3 regions of the Paenarthrobacter sp. E2MeOHC11 genome follow, and region 3 is predicted to be linked to each of the others. Evidence: riboswitches for the same ligand, from Rfam matches in the RefSeq annotation. Region 3 holds a riboswitch; each other region holds the start of a gene.
What was found. A riboswitch is a leader RNA that binds a small molecule or an ion and turns the genes downstream of it on or off. The one in region 3 is predicted to bind S-adenosylmethionine.
Positions count from the first base shown of each region.

Region 1: it holds a riboswitch for S-adenosylmethionine, as region 3 does, so the genes downstream of both, ACSSVG_RS04765 (hypothetical protein) here and metX (homoserine O-acetyltransferase MetX) in region 3, are expected to answer to the same signal.
Region 2: it holds a riboswitch for S-adenosylmethionine, as region 3 does, so the genes downstream of both, ACSSVG_RS18315 (aminotransferase class V-fold PLP-dependent enzyme) here and metX (homoserine O-acetyltransferase MetX) in region 3, are expected to answer to the same signal.

Region 1 covers NZ_CP196673.1:1,038,863-1,046,380, reverse strand. Annotated here, with positions in the region: gene ACSSVG_RS04780 (matrixin family metalloprotease) at 69-959, opposite strand; gene ACSSVG_RS04775 (VIT1/CCC1 transporter family protein) at 1,045-2,145, opposite strand; gene ACSSVG_RS04770 (hypothetical protein) at 2,470-2,658, shown strand; gene ACSSVG_RS04765 (hypothetical protein) at 2,655-2,981, opposite strand; SAM riboswitch class IV at 2,998-3,117, opposite strand; gene ACSSVG_RS04760 (sodium:solute symporter family protein) at 3,232-4,767, opposite strand; gene ACSSVG_RS04755 (helix-turn-helix domain-containing protein) at 5,034-5,609, shown strand; gene ACSSVG_RS04750 (APC family permease) at 5,637-7,518, opposite strand, start outside.
Region 2 covers NZ_CP196673.1:3,937,237-3,944,754, reverse strand. Annotated here, with positions in the region: gene aroA (3-phosphoshikimate 1-carboxyvinyltransferase) at 1-1,364, shown strand, start outside; gene rsgA (ribosome small subunit-dependent GTPase A) at 1,367-2,482, shown strand; gene hisN (histidinol-phosphatase) at 2,537-3,349, shown strand; SAM riboswitch class IV at 3,535-3,648, shown strand; gene ACSSVG_RS18315 (aminotransferase class V-fold PLP-dependent enzyme) at 3,681-5,090, shown strand; gene ACSSVG_RS18310 (class I SAM-dependent methyltransferase) at 5,205-6,029, shown strand; gene ACSSVG_RS18305 (metal-dependent transcriptional regulator) at 6,039-6,752, shown strand; gene ACSSVG_RS18300 (MFS transporter) at 6,771-7,518, opposite strand, start outside.
Region 3 covers NZ_CP196673.1:482,996-490,513, reverse strand. Annotated here, with positions in the region: gene ACSSVG_RS02280 (CPBP family intramembrane glutamic endopeptidase) at 1-435, shown strand, start outside; gene ACSSVG_RS02275 (VOC family protein) at 555-1,193, opposite strand; gene ACSSVG_RS02270 (bifunctional o-acetylhomoserine/o-acetylserine sulfhydrylase) at 1,420-2,736, shown strand; SAM riboswitch class IV at 2,900-3,016, shown strand; gene metX (homoserine O-acetyltransferase MetX) at 3,031-4,152, shown strand; gene ACSSVG_RS02260 (DUF2076 domain-containing protein) at 4,175-4,579, opposite strand; gene ACSSVG_RS02255 (winged helix DNA-binding domain-containing protein) at 4,641-5,783, opposite strand; gene ACSSVG_RS02250 (SGNH/GDSL hydrolase family protein) at 5,834-6,676, opposite strand; gene ACSSVG_RS02245 (alpha/beta hydrolase) at 6,747-7,397, shown strand; gene ACSSVG_RS02240 (RNA-binding S4 domain-containing protein) at 7,465-7,518, opposite strand, start outside.

The sequences.
Region 1 (7,518 bases), 560 kb from region 3:
CGCCGTCGGCCGTAGTCGCCAGCATAAGTCCGGACGCCACGGGAGTCCATGCCGGAAGTGGTCGGCTGCTAGATGTCCTTGCGGCAGGGCGCTGATGCCAGGAGGTGCAGGCCGTTCAGGTCGCCGGCCGCGAGGCCGTCCGGGGCACCGATTTCCGGGTACATGAGCTGGACCGGATCATCCACGTGGTCCAAGCCCATCACATGTCCCAGTTCGTGTTGCATGACCGCCAGGACGTAGTCTGCCCCTTCTGGGTTGGCCAGTAGTTCGGCTACCTGCGGAGTGTCCAACTCGAGGCTGCCGGTGATATAGCTTTTGGGTCCGTTGTTGAGCGAGTACATGGTGCTGCCGCCGGTCCCGATGACTTTGTCTGCCAAGGCCGGCGCTGCCTCCGGCGTGGTCCATGAGATCAGCAGGGGAGCCCATCGATCGCCGTATTTGGCGGGCTGGTATGGTTCGCGGCGGTCCACGGGCAACTCATCGGTGCTGCCGTCGTTGACGAACTGGATTCCCGAAGCGGCGGATACCTTGGCGATCGCAGCCTCCAGCAACGCATCGGAGCCTTCCGGCGCGGAGGCGTTGTTCACTACGTAGTGCAGCGGCCGGCATGGTGAATAGCCAACGGGAGTGCCGTCGTCGTTGGTGGCCAGGAACTTGAACGAATCGTTCGCTGTCCCGGGCGCCGGCGGTGAGGCGAGAGGGGCGTCCGCCTCGTCAACGCCCGGCGGCGGGGCGTCGGCGGCACGGGCAGGTTTTGTTTGGCTTTGTCCGCTTTGCGGGGCGCCGGGGACGCTGACCCCGGGGAAAAGTGCGGTGATGCGGGGGTCTCCGTGCAGGAATCCGCTCACCAGGACGGCCACCACTGCGGCGATGCCGGCCATGAGGAGGCCGCGAAGGACCCGCCAGGCAGTTGCCGCACGTCGGTGCTTTGGCGCACGCGTTTCCCGCTCCGAGTCCACGGTTCTCCATTCCTCACGCCCTGGTCACGCGGGGCAGCGCGGAGGACGAACCAACATTACGGGCTGCGGAGGGAGGCGTCCAAACCTAGACGATCGTTGCGCCGAACACCAGGCCCAGCCCATAGGTGGCAGCCGCTGCTCCAAGACCAATGGCGAGTTGCCGCAACCCGCGGCTCAGCGGCGACGTTCCGGACAGCAAGCCCACGACGGCGCCGGTCGCCAGGAGCGCGATGCCCACCAGCACGCCGGCTACCAGCAAAGCAGCCACACCCGTCATGCCGAAAATGAACGGCAGGATGGGCACGATGGCGCCCGAGGCGAAGAAGCAGAAGCTGGACAACGCGGCGCCCCACGCCGAACCGACGGATTCGTGCTCATCGGTGGCCGGCTTCTCTGGCTGCAGGGAGAGGCTGGGGTCGCAGTCGCAGCTGAAGACGCCCATGCGTTCGGCGGCGCGGTGTTCGGCGGCTTCGTGGGTCATGCCCCGAGCCAAGTACACAAGAACCAGCTCGTTGTGCTCGATGTCCAACGAAGGTGCTGCTGTGAGCGTGGCCTGAGTGGGCAACGTGGCGTTAAGCAATTCCCGCTGGGAGCGCACGGAAACGTACTCGCCGGCGCCCATGGACAACGCCCCGGCCAACAGGCCTGCGACGCCGCTCATCAGCACGACAGGGCTGGGCACGCCGGTTGCGGCCATGCCCATGACCAGCGAAAGGTTGCTGACCAAGCCATCGTTTGCGCCGAAGACAGCAGCGCGGAAAGTGCCGGAGAGCCTGTTGCGTCCACGCGTGGCCAGGCCCCGGACCACTTCTTCGTGGATCTGCTCATCGGCCACCATGGCTGCTGTTGCCGCCGGTTCGGTGCCGTAGGGGGAGCGGCCTTCGGCTCGTTGGGCCAGGGCCAGTACAAAGACCGACCCGAAGTTGCGGGCCAGGAAGCCCAGGAACTGGCTGCGGGTTGAGGCGGCCTTGGGCATTCCGGCGTGCTCGCCCAGGAGCTTGAGCCAGTGGGCCTCGTGACGCCCTTCGGCTTCGGCCAGGGCCAGGAGGATTTGGCGTTCTTCGCCGTCGCGCCTCTGGGCGAGTTCGCGATAGACGGCAGCCTCGGCGCGCTCATCGGCCAGATACTGACGCCAGCGGCGGATGTCCGAGGATGACGGGGATGCCGCATCGTTTTTCGAGGCCATGCTGTCGACGGCCGTTGTTTCGGGGGCCGTGTTTTCGGTGGCGGGGTCCGGAGCCGGGCTCGACGAACCGGGGGATTCCTGGTGCTGTTGCACTTTCTCTCCTGTGCTGGGTGGGGTGGTTTCGGCCCCATTGCACGCCCCACACTACCGCTTATTGGCGGGGATTTTTGGCTGGTATTCCTCAACTGGAATGTTCGGCGCACCGTAATTCCGGGCACCCTTGACCCTCGACTGAGGCGGTGCTCAGATGGAAGGACAGGAGCGGGGAGCTCCCCGTTTTCCGGTTACCGGGCTTTGACCGGCCCACGAGACGGAGGTTGCATTATGGACACCACCGAATCACACGCCAGCCACCCGCGGGCGACCATCGAGTCGGACCCAGCCTATGACTACGCCGAGGACCAGGAAGTGGACGAAGCATGGGTGGAAGAGGTGGACGCCCCGGAGGACGACGAACGCGTCGTCCCGATCGATGAAACCGAGGACTTCCGCGAGGAGGACGAAGGGAACTAGGCCTGCACCCACGGGCAGAGAGGGAAGTGCCGCTGCACGCCCTCGCGCTTTCCGGCTGCGGCAACGGTCACCGTCAGGGTCCTTGAGGCCGCACACCATTGCGTCGGCCGGACAGCCTGCGTCAGGGCCCGGGTGATCAAGTGCGGTTCGGGATGCCCAAACCGCGCCGTACCGGCGTTGGAGATGATGGTCACCGTGCCCAGGAAAAGGTCGACGGCGGGAATCACCGTGACCGTGCGGGCTGCGGTTTTGGCAGGGGTTCCTGTGGCCGGCGCACTTGCGGCCGGCGTGGATGCCTGGGTGGTATCGCCTTGGTACGGCAAGGGACTGCTCCTCAGTGGAGTGCTCTTGCCCGCTCGGTTGTCTCTGGTCCGGGACGGGCCGCTTCCTCATCCGAACCACCCGTGAACATGGGGTTGGTGTGTGGCCAGTCGGAGCTTGGCACCACATCTCTTGAAGCTGGGACAACCCTACCCCACCGGGCGTTCTTCCAGGGGACGAAACAACGGCGACGCCTCCCCGAAAAGGGGTGGCGCCGCCGTCGAACGTTGCTCTGTTACTTGCCGTGCACTTTTACTTGTGGCTGCTGACCGGGTGGGCCTCCGGCGGCAGCTCTTCCGAGACAGCACCTGCGACGCGCTTGTCCCATGCTTCGCGAACCGCGGGATCCGTGGGCGGGGTGAGCAGCGAGATCACTACGTAGGCGATGAAGGAAGCCGCGAGGCCGAAGTAGATCGGCTCGTTGGCGTAGACGCCGTCAGCGCTGGGAATGACTCCAACGGCGAAGAAGATCAGCAGGACAAGCGTCAGCACCGAGCCCACTGCCATGGACCACGCGGCGGCGATGCCCGTGCCGCGCTTCCACACCAGGCCGCCCAGGATTGCCACCAGGAGGCCACCTACCAGGATGTCGTAGGCGATGGTGAGGGCGACAACCACGTCCTGCGCAGCCATGGAAATCAGCACGGCTACGATACCGAGGCCAAGTACCCAGTAGCGGTTGGCCTTGACGTCGTGCTCGGGGTTCTCCGTGTCATCAGTGTTGATGGTCTTGCCGAACCAGCTGGCCACGAACGGGACGACGTCTGCACGTGCCACCGTTGCCGCGGCAATCAGGGCTCCGGATGCGGTGGACATCATTGCTGCAACAGCTGCGGCCATGACCAGGCCGCCGATGCCGACAGGCAGGATGTGTGTTGCGACCTCTGCGTAAACCACGTCCTTGCCGAGGTTGGCGACGTCGATGTCCGGGAGCGCTACGCGGGCAGCCAGGCCGATCAGGGCCCCGGCGATGCCGTAAAGGATGCAGTAGACACCTGCGGTGGCGCCGCCCCAGCGTGCGACGGTGGGGGTCTTGGCGGTGAAGACGCGCTGCCAGATGTCCTGGCCGATCAGGAGGCCGAGCGTGTACACCACGAAGTAGGTGATGATCGTCTGGACACCAATGCCGTCGATCTGGAAGAAGCTTGCGTCGAGGCGCTCACGGATGCCGTCCATGCCGCCGGCTGCGTTCATGACGAACGGGAGCATCAGGAAGAAGATGCCTACGGTCTTGATGATGAACTGGACCTGGTCGGCCAGGGTGATGGACCACATACCGCCGATGGTCGAGTAGACGAGCACGATCGCGCCGCCAACTGCGATGGCCAGCCAGCGTTCCCAATCGAAGAGGACCACGAAGATGGTGGCGTAAGCGCCGGTGGACGTGGCACACAGCATCAGCGTGTACGCCAGCATCACGATTCCGGAGGTCTGCGTGGCCTTGCTGCCGTAGCGAAGGCTCAGCATCTGGGAGACCGTGTAGATCTTCAGGCGCTGGATGGTGCCTGCGAACAGGAGGCTGAGCAGCAGCACGCCCGAGCCGATTGCCACAACCAGCCACATGCCGGAGATGCCGAACTTGTAGCCGAGGCCGACGCCGCCCACGGTGGATGCGCCACCGAGGACCACTGCGGCCATGGTGCCGGTGTAAAGGAAGGGGCCCAGGCGGCGGCCGGCCACCAGGAAGTCGCTGTTGTTCTTGGTGCGGGACTTGCCCCACCAGCCGAATGCCAGCATGGCGAGCAGGTACACCACCACGATTGCGATGTTAATAGCCGAAGATTCCATGAGAGGTCCTTGGAGCTGATGCACGGAGGTTGGGGTTTTCGACGATACTCCTGCGAAGCGTCGAAGTCTCTGTGCTGATGATTGGAGATTGGGGATGTGTTGTGTGCCTCACAGACAACACTTGTTGCCTATGAGGATATGTTGTGATCGGAGTAACAGTCAAGATGCTTTGGTCATGGTTCCGCGGATTCTGGCCTTGTTGGCCTGTCTCCCGGCTACTATTGCTCCAATGACAGGGCCACATGACAGGCCTGAAAGGTTCGTGAATGAAGGCTCTACCCGTTGAACCGAGCAATGTTCCCGTTGCCATCGGTTCCAGAATCCGCGCAGCCCGGCAGGCGCAGCGCCTTACCATCGAGCAAGTGGCGGACGCTACCGGGCTGACCAAGGGCTTCCTCAGCCGTGTGGAGCGCGACCTGACATCGCCGTCGGTCGCTTCCTTGGTCACCCTGTGCCAGGTCCTGTCGGTATCGGTGGGGGACTTGTTCGCAGCCCCGGAGACGCACTTGACCAAGCGCGACGACGGTCCCCGCATCTCCCTGGGTGGCCAGGGCATAGTGGAGCGCTTACTGACCGCCCGTTCGGAGCGGCGGCTCCAGATCCTGCAAGCAACCATCGAGCCCCGGGGCCGCGGTGAAAACGAGCTTTACGCCGTGGACTGCGACGTAGACGTCCTGCACGTGGTCAAGGGCAGGATCAAGCTCATCCTGACCAATGAGGAGTACGACCTCGAAGAGGGGGACACCCTCTCCTTCCCGGGGCGCGAGCCGCATACCTGGATCAACCCCACGGACGAAACCGTCGAGGTGCTCTGGGTGCTGGTTCCAGCGGCCAGCCGCTAGTTTCGCGCCAACGCGCGGGGGCGGCAGCTAGCCGACGTGCACCCATGGCCGGCGGGTGATGTCCGGCTCGGCTTCCCTCAGCACTTCACGGGTGACAGGCGCGATCTCGCCTTCGCCGAAGAACAGGAACTTGCTGAGGTTGGAGATCGGGTTGCCCTCGGTCCAGCGGAAGTAGATGTGCGGCATGAACCCGGTGACGTCGCGGATGTGCAGCAGGACTGCGGCTACGGTGTTGGGCACGTTGTTGCTGTGCACTTCCAGGATCTTGAACCCGTGCCGCTGCCTGCCTACGACCTGGAGTTCCTGCTCGAAGTCCGAGCTGTCGTCCACAATGACCTCGATGAACACGGCGTCGCAGTCAACGGGAAGGTGGTTGGCCTGCTGGGCGTGCTGGAGCTTCTCCCGGTAGCGGCTTGCGCTGAGGTGCTTGGGCTCGTGGGCGATGATGCGCACTGGTCCTTCGGCAGCGTTCGCCGTGAATTCGAGGGCCTTCTCATCCATCTTGATGTGGGTGGCCCGGAGTTCGAAGGCGCGCCTCATACGGGAAATGAAGCTGACGACCATGATGCCCAGGATGAAGAGCGCCGCAATCTTCAAGCCGTCGGGGCGTTCGATCGAGTTGACCACGGTGGTGTAGACGAACACGAGGGAGATCAGCCCGAAGCCGATGACCTGGGCCCGTTGCTTCTTTCGCCGTGCGGACAGGGTCACGGCTATGGAGGCCGAGGTGATGAGGACCAGCACGCCTGTGGCGTAGGCGCCACCCTGGGCGTTGACGTCCGCCTTGAAGATGATGGTGACAAGGAAAGCGATGACTGTGAACACCAGCACCAGTGGACGAAGGGCGCGGGCCCACGCCGGCGCCATGCCGTAGCGGGGCAGGTACCTCGGGACCAGGTTGAGCAGTCCCGCCATGGCGGAAGCGCCGGCAAACCAGAGGATGGCTATGGTGCTGACGTCATAGACAGTTCCGAAGCCGTCGCCGAGGAATTTGTGGGCGAGGTAGGCGAGTGCGCGGCCCTCGGCCTTGCCGCCGTCTTGGAATTCGGCGGCGGGGATCAGCATGACGGTGGTGAAGCTGGACGTGATGAGGAATGAGCTCATGATGATGGCTGCGGTGGTGAGCAGCTTGTGGGCGCCCTTGATCCGGCCTGTGGGCTTGGCTTCGGTGTCCGTAGCGTGGCCCTTGATCTGGGGCATGACAGCCACGCCGGTTTCGAATCCGGAGAGGCCCAGTGCCAGGCGGGGGAACACCAGGAGTGCCAGGGCGATCATCATGATCGGGTCGCCGTGGGAGGTGGTGAGGGCGGTCCACCAATCGGTGATGACGCCGGACTCGGTGAAGAGGTGGGCCATGGATACGGCAATCACCACCAGGTTCAGCGCCAGGAATGCCGCCACGAGGACTACTGCCACGTTGATGGCTTCCTTGAAGCCGCGGAGGAAGACGACGCCGAGGCCTGCTATCAAGGCCAACGTGATAACCACTTGCTGGCCTTCGAGGAAGTGCGGAGCGAAGGGGTTCTCGATGAGGTGGGCTGTGGCGTCCGCGGCGGAAAGGGTAATGGTGATCATGAAGTCCGTGGCGGCGAAGCCGAGGAGGGCCAGGACGAAGAGCTTGCCTCCCCATCGGGGCAGTAGGCGTTCCAGCATGGCAATGGAGCCCTCGCCGCGCGGGCTTTCCTTCGCAACACGGCGATACACGGGCAGTGCGCCGGCAAGGGTTGCGAACACCAGGAGCAAGGTGGCCAGCGGGGACAGCAGGCCGGCGGCCAGTGCGGCGATGGCCGGCTGGTACCCAAGGGTGGAGAAGTAGTCCAGGCCGGTGAGGCACATGACTTTCCACCAGGCTTGGGGCTTATGCGAGTCCGTGGGGCGGCCGTGTGGGCCTTGCCGCTTTCCTGAGGTT
Region 2 (7,518 bases), 1.6 Mb from region 3:
CAGGTACCACCGCCGCAAACACAGGATCGACCGAAGCCGCCGCGCTGCCACTCTGGCCGGCCCCGTACGCCAAGGGGCCAGTGGACGCCACGGTGACGGTGCCTGGTTCAAAGTCGCTGACCAACCGGTTCCTGGTGTTGGCGGCTTTGGCGGATGGCCCCTCGAGGTTACGCGCTCCCCTGCATTCCCGTGACTCCGCACTCATGATCCAGGCCCTGCGGCACTTGGGCGCCACCGTCACGGAGGTCCCCGGTGACGGCGACTACGGTCCGGACCTTGAGATAACGCCCATGGATCCCGCAGCCTCGGGCTCGGAAACTGCCATCGACTGCGGCCTGGCTGGAACCGTCATGCGTTTCGTGCCTCCCCTCGCGGCATTGCGCAACGGGCCCACCGTCTTCGATGGAGATCCACATGCCCGCAACCGGCCCATGGGCACCATCATCGAGGCGTTGATCGCCCTCGGCGTTCCCGTGGCAGCGGAAGGCGGCAGGACGCCGTCGGCCCTTCCGTTCACAGTGGAAGGCACCGGCGAGGTCCGCGGCGGCCACTTGGTGATCGACGCCAGCGCCTCGTCCCAGTTCGTCTCCGCCTTGCTGCTGGTGGGCGCACGGTTTACCGAGGGGCTTCACTTGGAGCACGTCGGAAAGCCGGTACCCAGCCTCGACCACATCACCATGACCGTGGAGGTCCTGCGAAGTGTCGGAGTCTCCGTGGACGACTCCGTGCCCAACCATTGGCGGGTCTCCCCCGGCTCCATCAAGGCCTTTGACCAACGGATCGAACAGGATCTTTCAAATGCGGGGCCGTTCCTGGCCGCAGCGTTGGCCACGCAGGGAACCGTCCGCATCCCCAACTGGCCGGCCAGCACCACCCAGGTCGGCGATATGTGGAGGACGATCCTCGCCACTATGGGGGCCGAGGTCACCTTGGCGGACGGGACCCTTACCGTGACCGGCGGGCCGGCGATCCTCGGAGCCGACTTCGACGAAACCAGCGAACTCGCTCCCACTGTTGCGGCCTTGTGCGCTCTTGCCGCAAGCCCCTCGCGGCTGACGGGCATTGCCCATCTCCGTGGTCACGAAACGGACCGGCTTGCTGCGCTTGTCGCTGAGATCAACGCTCTGGGTGGAGACTCCGAAGAAACTGCCGATGGCTTGATTATCCGCCCCGCGGCCTTGCACGGCGGTGTGGTGCACAGCTACGCCGACCACCGCATGGCCACTGCGGGTGCCATCCTCGGACTCGCGGTCGAAGGCGTCCACGTGGAAGATATCGCCACGACGTCAAAGACCATGCCGGAGTTCCCTGAAATCTGGGCAAGTATGCTCGAATCCGCCGGCACGGACGAGGCCAGCAACTGACCATGGGCCGCGATGCACGCTCCTGGGACGAATCCGACGTCCGGATCCGCCCCAACAAAAAAGGATCAAGGCCCCGGACCAAGGACCGGCCAAGCCATGATGACGCCATTATTGGCCGGATCATCACCGTGGACCGCGGGCGCTACAGGGCCATTGTGGACGAAGATTCCGCGGATGAACGCGTCATTATCGCCGCCCGCGCCCGTGAACTGCGGCGGAACCCCGTGGTCCCCGGCGATTTCGTCGCCTTGGTTGGTGATGTCTCCGGCGCCCCGGACACGCTTGCAAGGCTGGTCCGTGTTGAAGAACGCCGCACCCTGCTGCGTCGCAGCGCCGACGACACTGACCCCATCGAACGGGTGGTTGTGGCCAACGCCGATCAGCTGGTGGTGGTTGTTGCTGCCGCCAACCCCGAACCGCGCACCGGGTTCATCGACCGCGCCTTGGTGGCAGCGTACGACGCCGGCATAGAGCCGCTGCTGCTCATCACCAAAGCGGACGTCAAGGATCCGGCGGAATTGCTCGCCAACTACCTCAGCCTGGACTTCCCCGTGATCATCAGCCGCACAGCGGACACTGAAGCCAGCGGTATTGACGCGCGTTCGGATGACGGATTATCAGCACGTTTGGACAGGGACGCCGTGGCCCAGCTGCGCTCCCACCTCGGCGGCAAGGTGACCGTCATGCTCGGCCACTCAGGCGTCGGCAAATCCACCATGGTCAATGCTTTGACAGGGGCGGAACGAGCCACGGGCGGCGTCAATGCCGTGACGGGCCGTGGACGGCATACCTCGTCGTCTGCCTTGGCCCTGAAACTTGCCGATGCCCCGTCCGGCAGCTGGATCATCGACACCCCCGGCATCCGCTCCTTTGGTCTTGCGCACGTGGATCCGGACCGGATCCTGCATTCGTTCCCTGACCTTGAGCCCGGCACGGAAGCCTGCGAGCGTGGCTGCAAGCATGACGCCACAGCCATCAATTGCGGGCTGGATCCCTGGGTGAACGAAGGCCATGCAGGGCCCTCCGGTGTGGCCCGGCTGGCTTCCTTGCGCCGCCTGCTGGGTGCGGACCCCCGGCTTGAAGCCAAAGAGGCCAAGGAACTGGGCACCGTCAACTGATCCTTACGGCGCCACGTCCCCACCGCAGCTAATGATTCAGGATAGTTTGGTGGCATGACCCATCCCGTTTCCACCTACAACGATGACCTGCGCCTTGCCCACGTCCTCGCTGATTCAGTCGACGCCCAGACCATGGACCGCTTCAAGGCACTGGACCTGCAGATCGAAACCAAGCCAGACCTCACACCAGTCACCGATGCCGACAAGGCCGCTGAGGAAGCAATCAGGGGTCAGCTGTCCCGCTCCCGGCCGAGGGACGCCGTCCTGGGCGAGGAGTTTGGCAGCAGCGGCCATGGCTCACGGCGTTGGATCATAGATCCCATTGACGGGACCAAGAACTTCGTCCGCGGCGTGCCGGTCTGGGCAACGTTGATCGCCCTCGTTGACGAGGGAGAACCTGTTGTCGGCGTCGTCAGCGCACCGGCATTGGGCAAGCGCTGGTGGGCGGCCAAGGACATGGGCGCCTACATGGGCCGCTCCCTCGCGTCCGCTACGCGCCTGAAGGTCTCGAACGTTTCCCGGTTGGCCGACGCTTCGATGTCGTATTCAAGCCTGTCCGGGTGGAAGCAGCGAGGAAACCTCGACGAGTTCATGGGGCTCACCGAAGACATCTGGCGAACCCGAGCCTACGGTGACTTCTGGTCCTACTGCCTGGTGGCCGAAGGCGCCGTGGACATCGCCTGCGAGCCGGAGTTGAACCTCTACGACATGGCAGCACTCGTCCCGATCGTTACCGAGGCCGGTGGCCGTTTTACTTCCTTGGAAGGCGAAGACGGCCCCTTCGGCGGCAACGCCCTGGCCACCAACTCGATCCTGCACTCCGAGGTCCTCAAACGGCTCAACCCGGGGCTGGACGACCTCCTCTGAGGCACAGTTGCGGGCGGTCGCGGTCGCGCGCGTTTTCCGAATTTTCGACGGCGGATTCCCCCTTTTGGGGGTGTCCGTCGTTTTTTCTTCGCCGGATGCCCTGATTCTGCCACCGACGTAACAAAGCGCTTAACAATGCGAATCAGCTTTGGAGCGGTCCCGGGCAGTGCCCTAACCTTTTTACAGGTCACGAGTGCCAGCGCTAAACCCCGGTTTGCTGGCCGGCAACCCTCCATTCGCGGTGGGGTGCCCCGGGTGACGACCCGGCCGGTCCGGAACGGATGCGGCAAGCGCGGATCCCCCTATGGGGGTCCCTCTTGAGTGAGGTCCCATGAGCACTGTCACGTTCGACTCAAACATCATTCCTTCTCTTGCCGAAGAAACCCCGGCGCAGGCTGCCGCCGCTTCAAGGCCGCTCTCCGCAGTCACGGGTGCAGAGTTACAGGCTCCGCTGATCCAGGGCGGGCACGTTCGGTACGCCAACCTCGATTACGGAGCATCGGCGCCTGCCCTGACCATCGTTTCTGCATACCTCAACGAAGTCCTGCCGTACTATGCGAGCGTTCACCGCGGTGCGGGTTATGCGTCCCAAATCAGCACGTCTGTCTACGAAAATTCGCGGAACATCGTCCGTGAATTCGTCGGAGGACGCCCCGACGACTCCGTGATCTTCACCCGTAACACCACCGACTCCTTGAATCTTCTCGCGGGATGCCTCCCGCAGGTTGACAGCCTACCGACGGGCGAAGTCCTGTATTTGGACATCGAACACCACGCCAACCTCCTTCCATGGCAGGGTGTCCCGCACCGCAGCGTCGTCGCAGCGTCTACCTTGACAGCAACATTGGACAGGCTCCGCACGGAGTTGGCCCAGGGCGGAGTAAGCCTGCTTGCCGTGACAGGTGCCTCGAACGTCACCGGCGAAATCCTTCCCATCGCGCAACTAGCTTCCCTGGCCCACGAATACGGCGCCCGTATCGTGGTGGACGCGGCCCAGCTCGCACCGCACCGCCGGATCAACATCACCGAGGCGGACGTCGACTACATCGTCTTCTCCGGACACAAGCTGTACGCACCGTTCGGCGCTGGTGTCGTGGTTGGTCGCCCGGATTGGCTCGACGCCGGAACGCCGCACCTGGCCGGCGGCGGGGCCGTCCGTGAAGCCCGCCTGGACTCCGTCAGCTGGGCAACCGGTCCCGCCCGCCACGAGGGTGGCTCGCCCAACGTCCTGGGTGCGGCAACCCTCGCCCGCGCCACGCAGGTCCTCGCCGGACTGGACCAAGAGGCGTGGCACGCCCATGAAGCAGCCATCCGCTCCTACCTGGTGGACGGCCTGGAGGCCATCGATGGCGTGACCGTCCACCGGATCTTCAGCGACTCCGAAGACACCATTGGCGTCGTCAATTTCTCCGTGGAAGGATTCGACGCCGGGTTGGTCGCCGCGTATCTGGCGGCGGAGCACGGCGTTGGTCTCCGGGACGGACGCTTCTGCGCCCACCCCCTGCTCAAGCGGCTCGGCCTGCCCTCAGGCTCCTTGCGTGCCAGCTTTGGCGTCGGCTCCCGGTTGGAGGACGCCACGAGGCTGCTGGCAGGCATCGATGAACTCAAGCGCAACGGGCTGGGTTGGGACTACGTGGTGGACGAGGGCCGCTGGGTACCTGCCAATGACCACCGAACCTACCCGGAATGGGCTCCCAACACACCCGGCACTGCCGGCGCTGCTCCCTGCACCGTGGACTAGAACCCCACCGTGGACCAGGGACGCGGCTAACCCCGAGATCCAAGCTCTCCCGCTGCTGCGGTAAATTCGTAGGGTATATTTTTGGCGACCCTGTGAAGGAGTCTTTGCGTGGCATTGCGTTCTCCGGCTCCATCAAACGGACAGCCCGGCATTCCCGGACCGGCTGGACCGCGCGGTCCGAAACTCCATGCCAAACGTCGGCAAGAACTCGGCCAGAGCTTTCAAGACGGCGGTGAGCACTATGATCGCGTGCGGCCCGGCTACCCCGCAGACTCCCTGACGTGGCTCCTTCCCGATAGAGCAGAGACAGCTGCGGACATTGGAGCAGGTACCGGAAAGTTCACTGCCCTCCTCCTCGAACGCGGACTTGAGGTGGCCGCCGTCGATCCTTCCACTGACATGTTGGAACAACTGCGGAAGAGCTATCCGCAGGTCAGCGCAGTGGAGGGTACGGCCGAGGCAACTGGGCTGGCGGACTCAGCATTCGACGTCGTCAGCGTTGCCCAGGCCTGGCACTGGTGCGACTCCCTCCCCGCCAGCACCGAAATCTCCCGGATCCTGCGCCCGCAGGGAATCCTGGGACTGATCTGGAACCAGTTGGATACGTCGGTTCCGTGGGTCCACAGGCTTTCGCGCATCATGCACGCCGGAGATGTCCACAAACCTGGCTTCCGGCCTGCCATCGGTCCGGAGTTCGCCGGGTTGCAGAGCCACCTCACGGCGTGGGCGGACCCCACCACGCCCGAAGAGATCATGGAGCTGACCAAGTCGCGCAGCTACTACCTCCGGGCCGACGAAGCAACGCGGGCGAAAGTCATGGGAAACCTCGAGTGGTATCTGTACCACCACCTTGCGCACGCGCCAGGGGGGACCGTCCAGTTGCCCTACGTGACGCAAACCTGGCGGGCGGTCAAGGTTCACCGCGCCCTGCCACGGTAGGCTTGGGTTGTGAAGACCAGTACGCCCTCCTCCTCGATCGAGGACTACGTCAAGGTCATCTACTCCTACACGGAGTGGCAAGACAAGCCGATTACGTCCTCCCAGCTTGCCCAGCGCCTGGGTGTGGCCAACTCGTCAGTGTCTGAGATGGTCCGCAAGCTAAAGGACCAAGGCTTGGTGGACCACCAGCCCTACAGCGCCATCAGGTTGACTCCCGAAGGCATGCGCCTTGCCCTCTCCATGGTCCGACGACACCGCCTTATTGAGAGTTACTTGGTGGAAGAACTCGGGTACAGCTGGGACGAGGTCCACGATGAAGCCGAGATGCTGGAGCACGCGGTGTCAGACACCTTCATCGAGCGGATGTCTGCCAAACTTGGCCATCCCACCAGGGACCCGCACGGGGACCCCATTCCTTCGGCAGATGGCTCCGTTGAATTGCCGCACGCCTACCGCATGATCGAACTGGACCAGGGCCACTCCGGCCGTATCACCCGGATCAGCGATGAAAACCCCGATCTCCTCAGGTACCTGGCAGCCGAAGAAATTTCCTTGGACGCTCCGGTTGAAGTCGTCGGACGCAAACCGTTCGGTGGTGCACTCGTAGTCAGGATCGGAACCGGAGCCCAAGGCCGCGAGTTCGATCTCGCCGATGAAGTAGCGTCTGCCCTTTGGGTTCAGAGCGCTGAAGTCCATGAAGGTTGCGTCCTGCCCGCCCTGTGACCGAAGCCCCGCATGAGGTCAGTTGGGTAGCCCGACCGCCCCGCCGTCGTCGGACGCTGCATCCGGTTCGCTGCCAGCGGCCGGCGCCGCCTCCTTTGGAGGGTTCCGGATTCCGACGGCGGATGCCACTGCCCCCAGCACGAACAGTCCCGCCGTTACCACCAGTGCGTTGAAAAGCCCTTGCCGGGTAAAGACCGGGCCCACGATCAGCCCTGCAAAGGCAATGGTGATCAACCCGGCGATGCGCGCCACTGCGTTGTTCACCGCAGACCCGATCCCGGCTTCGTCGGTTGGGACAGCACCAAGAATGGCGGCCGTGAGAGGCGCCACGAGAGTGGCCAAACCCAAGCCGAAGACGATCTGTCCCGGGAGCACCTGGGTCCAATAGTTCAGTGGCTCCTGAACTGAGAGTGACAGCAGGAAGCCCACCGCGCACAGCAGCGGACCCACGGTCATGAACCAGCGGGGGCCGTATTTTCCGGCCAGGCCGCCAAAATACGATGCACTGAGCATGAGGATGACGGTACCCGGGAGCAGGGCGATGCCCGCCATCGTGGCTGCCATGCCGCCAACTTGCTGCAGATAGATTCCCAGTACGAAGAATCCGAGGGAAATTCCACCGTAAATGGCAAGGGTGGCAAGGTTCCCCCAAGCAAAATTGCGGATGGCGAAAAGCCTGAGGGGCAGCATGGGCTCCGCCGTCCGGGCCTCATGGACCAGGAAGAGCGCCATGGCCACAATGCCCACCGCCAGGGGCACCCACACC
Region 3 (7,518 bases):
GGTTTGGGACTGGCGGCGGCTATCGGTATTCCATCGCTGGGTCTTTACGCGGCCGGGCGGGCCCTCGGAATCACCACGGCCATCGTGCCCAGCGGGCTGGACGCCTACTGGTGGACCGTGCCGGTGCTGGTCCTCTCGGCCATCCGGCACGCAATCGTCGAAGAAGTGATCGTGGTGGGTTACCTCATGGACCGCTTCGGCAAGTTCGGCTGGAGCATGCCGGTAGCCATCGTTGTCAGTGCCGTCCTGCGGGGCAGCTACCACCTGTACCAGGGCTTCGGGCCGTTCATCGGCAATGTGGTCATGGGGCTGGTGTTCGCGTGGATCTACACCAAAACCAAGCGGGTGATGCCGTTGGTGATTGCCCACGCCTTGCTCGATATCGTGGCGTTTGTTGGCTTCAGCCTGTTCGGTAAGGCGGTTGGCTTGGGATAGGGCCTTAAAATTATCCGGCCGCCATCGGTGGGTGACGTCCTTGGCACCCGCTGATGGCGGCCGAAGTTTTACCGGACATGGTTGACCGGTCCCGGGACTGGCCCGGATGGAGGGGGCTGTCAGATGGTGACGGCCCCGGAGGCGGTTTCGAAGGTGACGGCCAGGATGCCGGGGGTCCCGTGCGGGGCCATCCACTGGACCGCAACGTCCTCAAGCGGCTTTTCCACCGGCTCGCCCAACCACTCGGTGACGCGTTCGGCCGAGCCTGCAATGGTGAGGCTGGACATCTTGACGTCGCTCTCGTAAATCCTGGACGGGTGCAGTGCCGGGTCGCCCTCCCACTTGAGCAGGTACGGGACCTGGGGATCGGCGATCAAGCCGAGGATTCCGATTTGCTGCCACACCAGTTCGCGGCCGTCCGGGAACTTGCGGTTGCCCGGAACAGCGGAGCGGCCAAGCCGGTCTTCGAACGGGGCGAGGTCCTCAACAGCGACGCACCAGCCCATCCACCCTCCTCCGGCAGCTGAGCGTGCACGAACTGCTTGGCCAAATGGTGCTTTGTCTGAAGCAGGGTGGTCCAGGACCTCCACCACTTCAAGGTACTTGTTATCCGCAAGGGGAATGATCATGTTCCGGGTACCGAAGCGCGGGTGCACTCCGCCCCGGACAGCGTCCACTCCCAATGCCGCGGAAATTCGTTCGGTAGTGGCCAAAAGGCCATCTCGTTCACAGGCGTAAGAGACGTGATCCATGCGCATGGCTTCATCTTGGCACTTTGTGATCGGGGTCTCAGCTAAGTCAAGCCTAACTAAGGTGGGATGTGTATAAACCGTGACGGTGGGCGTCATGGAGGGACGCGAAAAGACCGAAAGATTCCACCGGCGTCACAAAGCTGTCCTAGCCTCCGGACAGTTCCTAGACTGGCCCCAGCTCACATCGCACCACATTCCCGCCAAACCCATGCGTTATGAAGAGGAGAACTCCATGTCCCAAGGATGGTCTTTCGAAACCCGCCAGATCCACGCAGGCCAGGAGCCCGACTCCGCCACAGGCGCGCGGTCGCTGCCGATCTACCAGACCACTTCCTTCGTGTTCCCCAGCGCCGAAAGTGCCGCCAACCGCTTTGCCCTGGCCGAACTCGCACCCATCTATACCCGGATCGGCAACCCGACGCAGGATGCTGTGGAGCAGCGGGTTGCGAGCCTTGAAGGCGGACTGGGCGCACTCTTGCTCAGCTCCGGCCAGGCTGCCGAGACATTCGCCATCCTGAACATCGCCGAGGCGGGGGACCACATCGTAGCGAGCCCCAGCCTGTATGGCGGTACCTACAACCTGCTGGCGCACACGCTGAAGAAGTTTGGTATCTCGGTCACGTTCGTCGGGGATCCTGACAACCTGGACCAATGGCGTGACGCTGTCCAGCCGAACACCAAGCTGTTCTTCGGCGAAGTGGTTTCCAATCCCCGCCAGGATGTGCTGGATATCGAAGGCATCGCCCGTACGGCACATGAGGCCGGTGTGCCCCTGATCGTCGATAACACCCTGTCCACGCCGTACCTCATCCGACCCATCGAGTGGGGCGCGGACATCGTGGTCCATTCCGCAACAAAGTACCTGGGTGGCCATGGCTCCGCAATCGCCGGAGTGATCGTGGACTCCGGCAACTTCGACTTCGGCAAGGACCCGGAGCGTTTCCCTGGCTTCAACACGCCGGACCCGAGCTACAACGGACTCGTCTACGCCCGGGACTTGGGCAAGGACGGCGCGCTGGGTGCCAACCTTTCCTACATCCTGAAGGCCCGCGTCCAGTTGCTTCGCGACCTTGGCTCGGCTGTGTCCCCGTTCAATGCCTTCCTCATTGCCCAGGGCCTGGAGACGTTGAGCCTGCGCGTGGAACGCCACGTAGCGAACGCCACCAAGGTTGCCCAGTGGCTTGAAAGCCACGACGACGTCGAATCGGTGGCCTATGCGGGCCTGCCGTCCAGCCCGTGGTACGACCGCGGCCGAAAGTATGGCCCCAAGGGCACCGGCGCAATTGTTGCCTTCAACATCAAGGGCGGCGTGGACGCCGGCAAGCGCTTCGTGGACGGATTGGAACTGCACTCCCATGTCGCCAACATTGGCGACGTCCGTTCCCTGGTCATCCACCCGGCGTCCACCACTCACAGCCAGCTGACGGTGGAACAGCAGGTCGCTGCCGGCGTCAATCCCGGCCTGGTCCGCTTGTCCGTAGGCATTGAGCACGTCGATGACATCATCGCCGACCTCGAAGCCGGATTCAGGGCTGCCAAGGGCGCCTGACGCCCGGGCTCATCACCTCCGCCGGGAACGCCGCCCGCGCCGACGATTATTCGCCGGGCGGCACTTCCGGGTGCTTCTTCGTGAATGAAGCTGGCCCAAACCGTCACACTGTTGTCACATTCTTCGCCAGAACCGCCCTGCATTTCCTAGACTCTTCGTATTAGGTCATGAGTGCCAGCACACAGCCCCGGCTTGCTGGCCGGCAACCCTCCTCCGCGGTGGGGTGCCCCGGGTGAAGACCTGGCCTGTTCGCACGCAAGGCGACGGGCAAGCGCGAGGATAGGTGTCAAAGGAATGACCATTACTGCTACAGCCCTTCCAAAATCCGGAGAAGAAGACGGAACCGTCAAGTATGCCGGGATCGGACCGCTGGAACTTGAAGCCGGCGGACTCCTTCCGGACGTTGTCCTGGCGTATGAAACCTGGGGCCGGCTGAACGCGGACGCGTCCAACGCCGTGCTCATCGAGCATGCGCTCACGGGCAGCACGCATGTCGCCCGTGGAGCCACTGACGAAGAAGGCTGGTGGGAGCAGCTGGTGGGGCCTGGTGCCACCATCGACACCGACAAGTTCTTCGTCATCTCCATCAACATCGTGGGTGGCTGCTATGGGAGTACCGGACCATCGTCGGAAGCGCCGGACGGCAAGCCCTGGGGCTCACGTTTCCCCTTGATCACCCTGCGCGACAGCACGGAGGCCGAAGCGCGACTGGCTGATGCCCTGGGTATCGATGCCTGGCATGCTGTGTTGGGCGGTTCGATGGGCGGCGCCCGGGCACTCGAGTGGGCCGTGACATTCCCGGACCGCGTCAAACGCTGCGCCGTCATCTCGGTGGGCGCCTACAGCACGGCCGAGCAGATTGCCTTCGCGCAAGCCCAGACTTTGGCGATCAGGCAGGACCCGAACTTCAACAACGGCGACTACTACGGCGGCTCTGCGCCCGAGCACGGTCTCGCGCTGGCCCGGCGCATCGCCCACATCACCTACCGCTCAGCACTGGAGCTGGATTTCCGCTTTGGCCGGCAAGCCCAGCACCAGGAGACACCGCTTGCTGCCGCGGTGTTGGGGGAGCGTGGCCGCTACCAGGTGGAAAGCTATTTGGACCACCAAGGGACAAAGCTGGTGCGCCGTTTTGATGCCAACAGCTATATCGCCATCACCGAGGCCCTCATGTCCCATGACGTCACGCGTGGCCGCGGCTCGCTGGAAGCGTCGTTGTCGCGGACCACAGCTGAGTTTTTCGTAGCGGCAGTGGACAGCGACAGGCTCTACTTCCCGGCGCAATCGCGTGAATTGGCTGCTGCGCTCCCGGGCGACGTGCCGGTACAGGTCATTGAGGCACCCATTGGCCACGACGGGTTCCTCACCGAAATCGGGCAGCTTTCAAGCCAACTTCGCCAGGCGTTCTTCGCCTAAGCCTCCGGACGTATCAAACGGCTTAGCCGTTCATGATGTCGGCGCGCTGCTTCATGTAGTCCTCCATGGCGATCTCGCCGTTGCTGAACTTCGCGTCCAGTTCTGACAGCTTCCGTGCCCGGTAGCCCTGCGGCTCGGAACCGCTGGATGCCGGGAACGGCGCAGGGGATGAAGGGCTCGACGGCGGCCCGGCCTGCGGTGGCGCATCCGCGGGGCGGACGACGACCGGCTCGGATGGGTAGCCGGGGTAATTCTGTTGCGGGAAGTTCTGTGGGGGATAGCCCGGACCCGGCAGGTTCTGCTGCGGGTACCCGGGGCCGCGGAAGTCGCCATGCTGGATCCGACGCGCCCGGGAGCGGTTGTACATACGGATCCCGAGTGGGATCAGCCACGAGCAGACGATGATCCAGAAGATCAGATTGTTCACAGTGCAGGCCTCCTAGGTCTTCTCCCAGCTTAGCCCTGCTGCTGAAATCGACTCGGCGACGTCACACCAGCTTGGTCTCCATTCCCAGGAACCGGCCGTAGCGCTCCGCCTCGGCCTCAAGTGCGGCCTGCTGCTCCGGCGTTGCCGGCCGGTTCATGCGCACGTCCAACTCACAAGCCCCGCCGGAAAAGCCATGACGCCACCAACCGGCCAGTCTGCCGTCCAGCAAGACCACGTGCAGGGGTCCGTTGTCCTCGGGGAAATATGGAGCAGTCCCGCCCAGGTAATGCCGGGACTGCGAGTAGCCCATGACGTATTCGTCGTAACACTGAATGAGGTCGACGCGGGGGAGCCCGGAATCCCCGGCAGGCGAAGAATCGCTACCGCTCAAGAGGGCCTCCGCCTCCTCTGCGGCCAGGTAAAAACCGAGACCGTCAAAGGACACCGACGCGAGGCTGCCGGGAGACAGGTCGTCAGCCACGTGCAGGCCCAGCTTCACATCTTTCATGGTCAGACCGGACCACACGGAACAGTCTTTGATGGTGGCCGGCCCGCGGCTGCTGAAGTACCTCAGTGCCAGTTGCCCCAAGGCGCGCTCGCGGGCGTCCCCGGTCAGTGAGGACGTACCAACGAAACCCGGCACTCGTTCCTGGAACAGTGCATACGTCTGTTTCAGGGCGCCACCGGCGGAGCGGACGGGGGTGCCGCTCACCAGGGTGCAGCTGATTTCCGCGTGCATCAGATGGTAGATAAATCCCAGTCCCTTGCTGGGGAAGCCGGCTTGCCCCAGTACTTGGGCCAACTCTTCGCGGGTCTTATGGGCGCCGTCCGCCACGGCCTCACCGAGGATACGGCCACTCAATGCCGCTGATTCCTCATCCACACCCGTCTGGCGGTACATGCCCTTGTTTCCCTGATGAAGCCGATCCGCCGAGAGCCCCATCAACCAGCCGAGATCGTCCCGGTGCACAAAATGCCAGGTGGGCCGGAGGATATGCGTCCGCAGGATCGTTCCGTCTGCTACAGCCTGCTCCACCTCGGTGGAGGTGCTGCCGGCCGTCCTTTGTGCCAGCGACCATCGCGCGTAGGGGAACTCCTGCGACTGGACGGCCAAGAGGTTGCGGACCACCTCTCCGGCATTCCGGGCAAGCGGAGCCCGTAACTGTTGCCTTCGCAGGCGCAGCCGCCGAACATTCTCCGCCATGCGGGTCTCGTCAGCCGTCACTGCGGTCCTCGACAAGCATTGCCGTCACCCTAACGGCGCGGCAAGAGGGTGCCGCTGGAACCGAAGACGGGTCCCGGCGTCGGACGCTTTGGACTGATGCCGTCGCCTGAAGATTGGTGTCGCAGCCTTCGGATGACCCATGGGACGAAGTACTCGCGCGCCCAGACGAGGTCGGAAGAGCGGGCCTCGCGCCATGTACGTGGGGGTAATGGTTTGGGCATCAGGGGCTCGAGTGTATGTTCTACGTTCAGTGCCTCCAGGACCATGGTTGCGATGGTGTGGTGGCCCAACGGGGAGAAGTGCAGGCGGTCGACATCCCACATTTGCGGATCAGCCAACTGCCGTAGCGACCACATGTCGGCCACCACGGCGTCGTGTCGTGCCGCTACCGTACGGAGGTTCTCGTTGTAGATAGCCACCTTGCCGCGAATGCGTCCCAGGACGGAGGCGGCCGTGTCCGGGCCGTTGAACAACACCACAGTGGCGCCGCCGGAGCTCAGCCCGCCCACCGCGACGTCGAGTTTTTCAGCCAGCAGATCGGGGTCGCCGCCAGGCCGGATGAGATCGTTGCCGCCGGCCGAGATGGACACCAGGTCCGGCTGCAACTCCAGGCAGGGACCAACCTGTTCGTCCAGAATCTGCTGCAGGAGCCGGCCCCTGATGGCGAGGTTGGCATACGCGAAATCCCCGTGCCCCCGGCCAAGCTCCTCAGCGACGCGATCGGCCCAGCCGCGGTAGCCGCCGGGGTTCGCGGGTTCGGGATCGCCGATCCCTTCAGTGAACGAATCACCCAGGGCCACGTAGCGGCTCCAAGGGTGTTTTTGAACAGGTCCGCCCGGTTTCAACAAAGGATTGTTCTCACTCACGCTCATATCCTGCCTCGTCACTGCGAACCTACGCCACCGTAGGTTGTTACTTCCGGGTAACTGTAAGAATGGAACCATGACTGAAGCCCCCGCATTCCCCGCGCCCGTTGTCCTGTGGTCCCACGACGAAGCCGAGCGTGCCGGCAAGCCACTCCTGGTCCTGCTGCACGGCTACGGTTCCAACGAGGAGGACCTCTTCAGCCTGGCCGGGCTGTTGCCTGACGGCTTCGTGGTGGCGGCACTCCGGGCGCCGATGCCCATGGGGCCGGGCTTCACGTGGTTCCCCCTCACAGCGTCCATCGACTACTCGCTGGACGCCGTGAAGCTTGCCGCGGAATACGCGCTGGGGTGGCTGGACACGGTCAAAGCCAACCACTCATCGGTGACCTTGCTCGGCTTCTCCATGGGCATGGCGATGGCTACCACCATGGTCCGCTACCGTCCCGCGGACTTTGCTGCCGTCGTCGGACTTTCAGGATTTGTGATCGACGCCGGCGCTGACGCCGCCTTCCGGGACCACGAACTGGATGGCTCGATGCCCATGTTCTGGGGCCGGGACCAGCAGGATCCGGTCATTACCCAGGACAAGATCGAATACACCATGGGCTGGGTGCGAAAGCACGTAGACCTCACCAAGGTGCTCTACACCGGGATGTGGCACGGCATCAACCAGCAGGAGATCGGGCACGTGGGTGAATTCCTGACCCACAAAGTCCTCACCGATTGAGTTTTTGTACAGATAACGCCCCCAAGAGCCGTTCTTGAGGGCGTTATCTGTACAAAATCCCGGTGCGTCAGGCGGCGGTGATCCGCACAGTCTGGCCGTTGACGGTCACGGTATCGCCCAC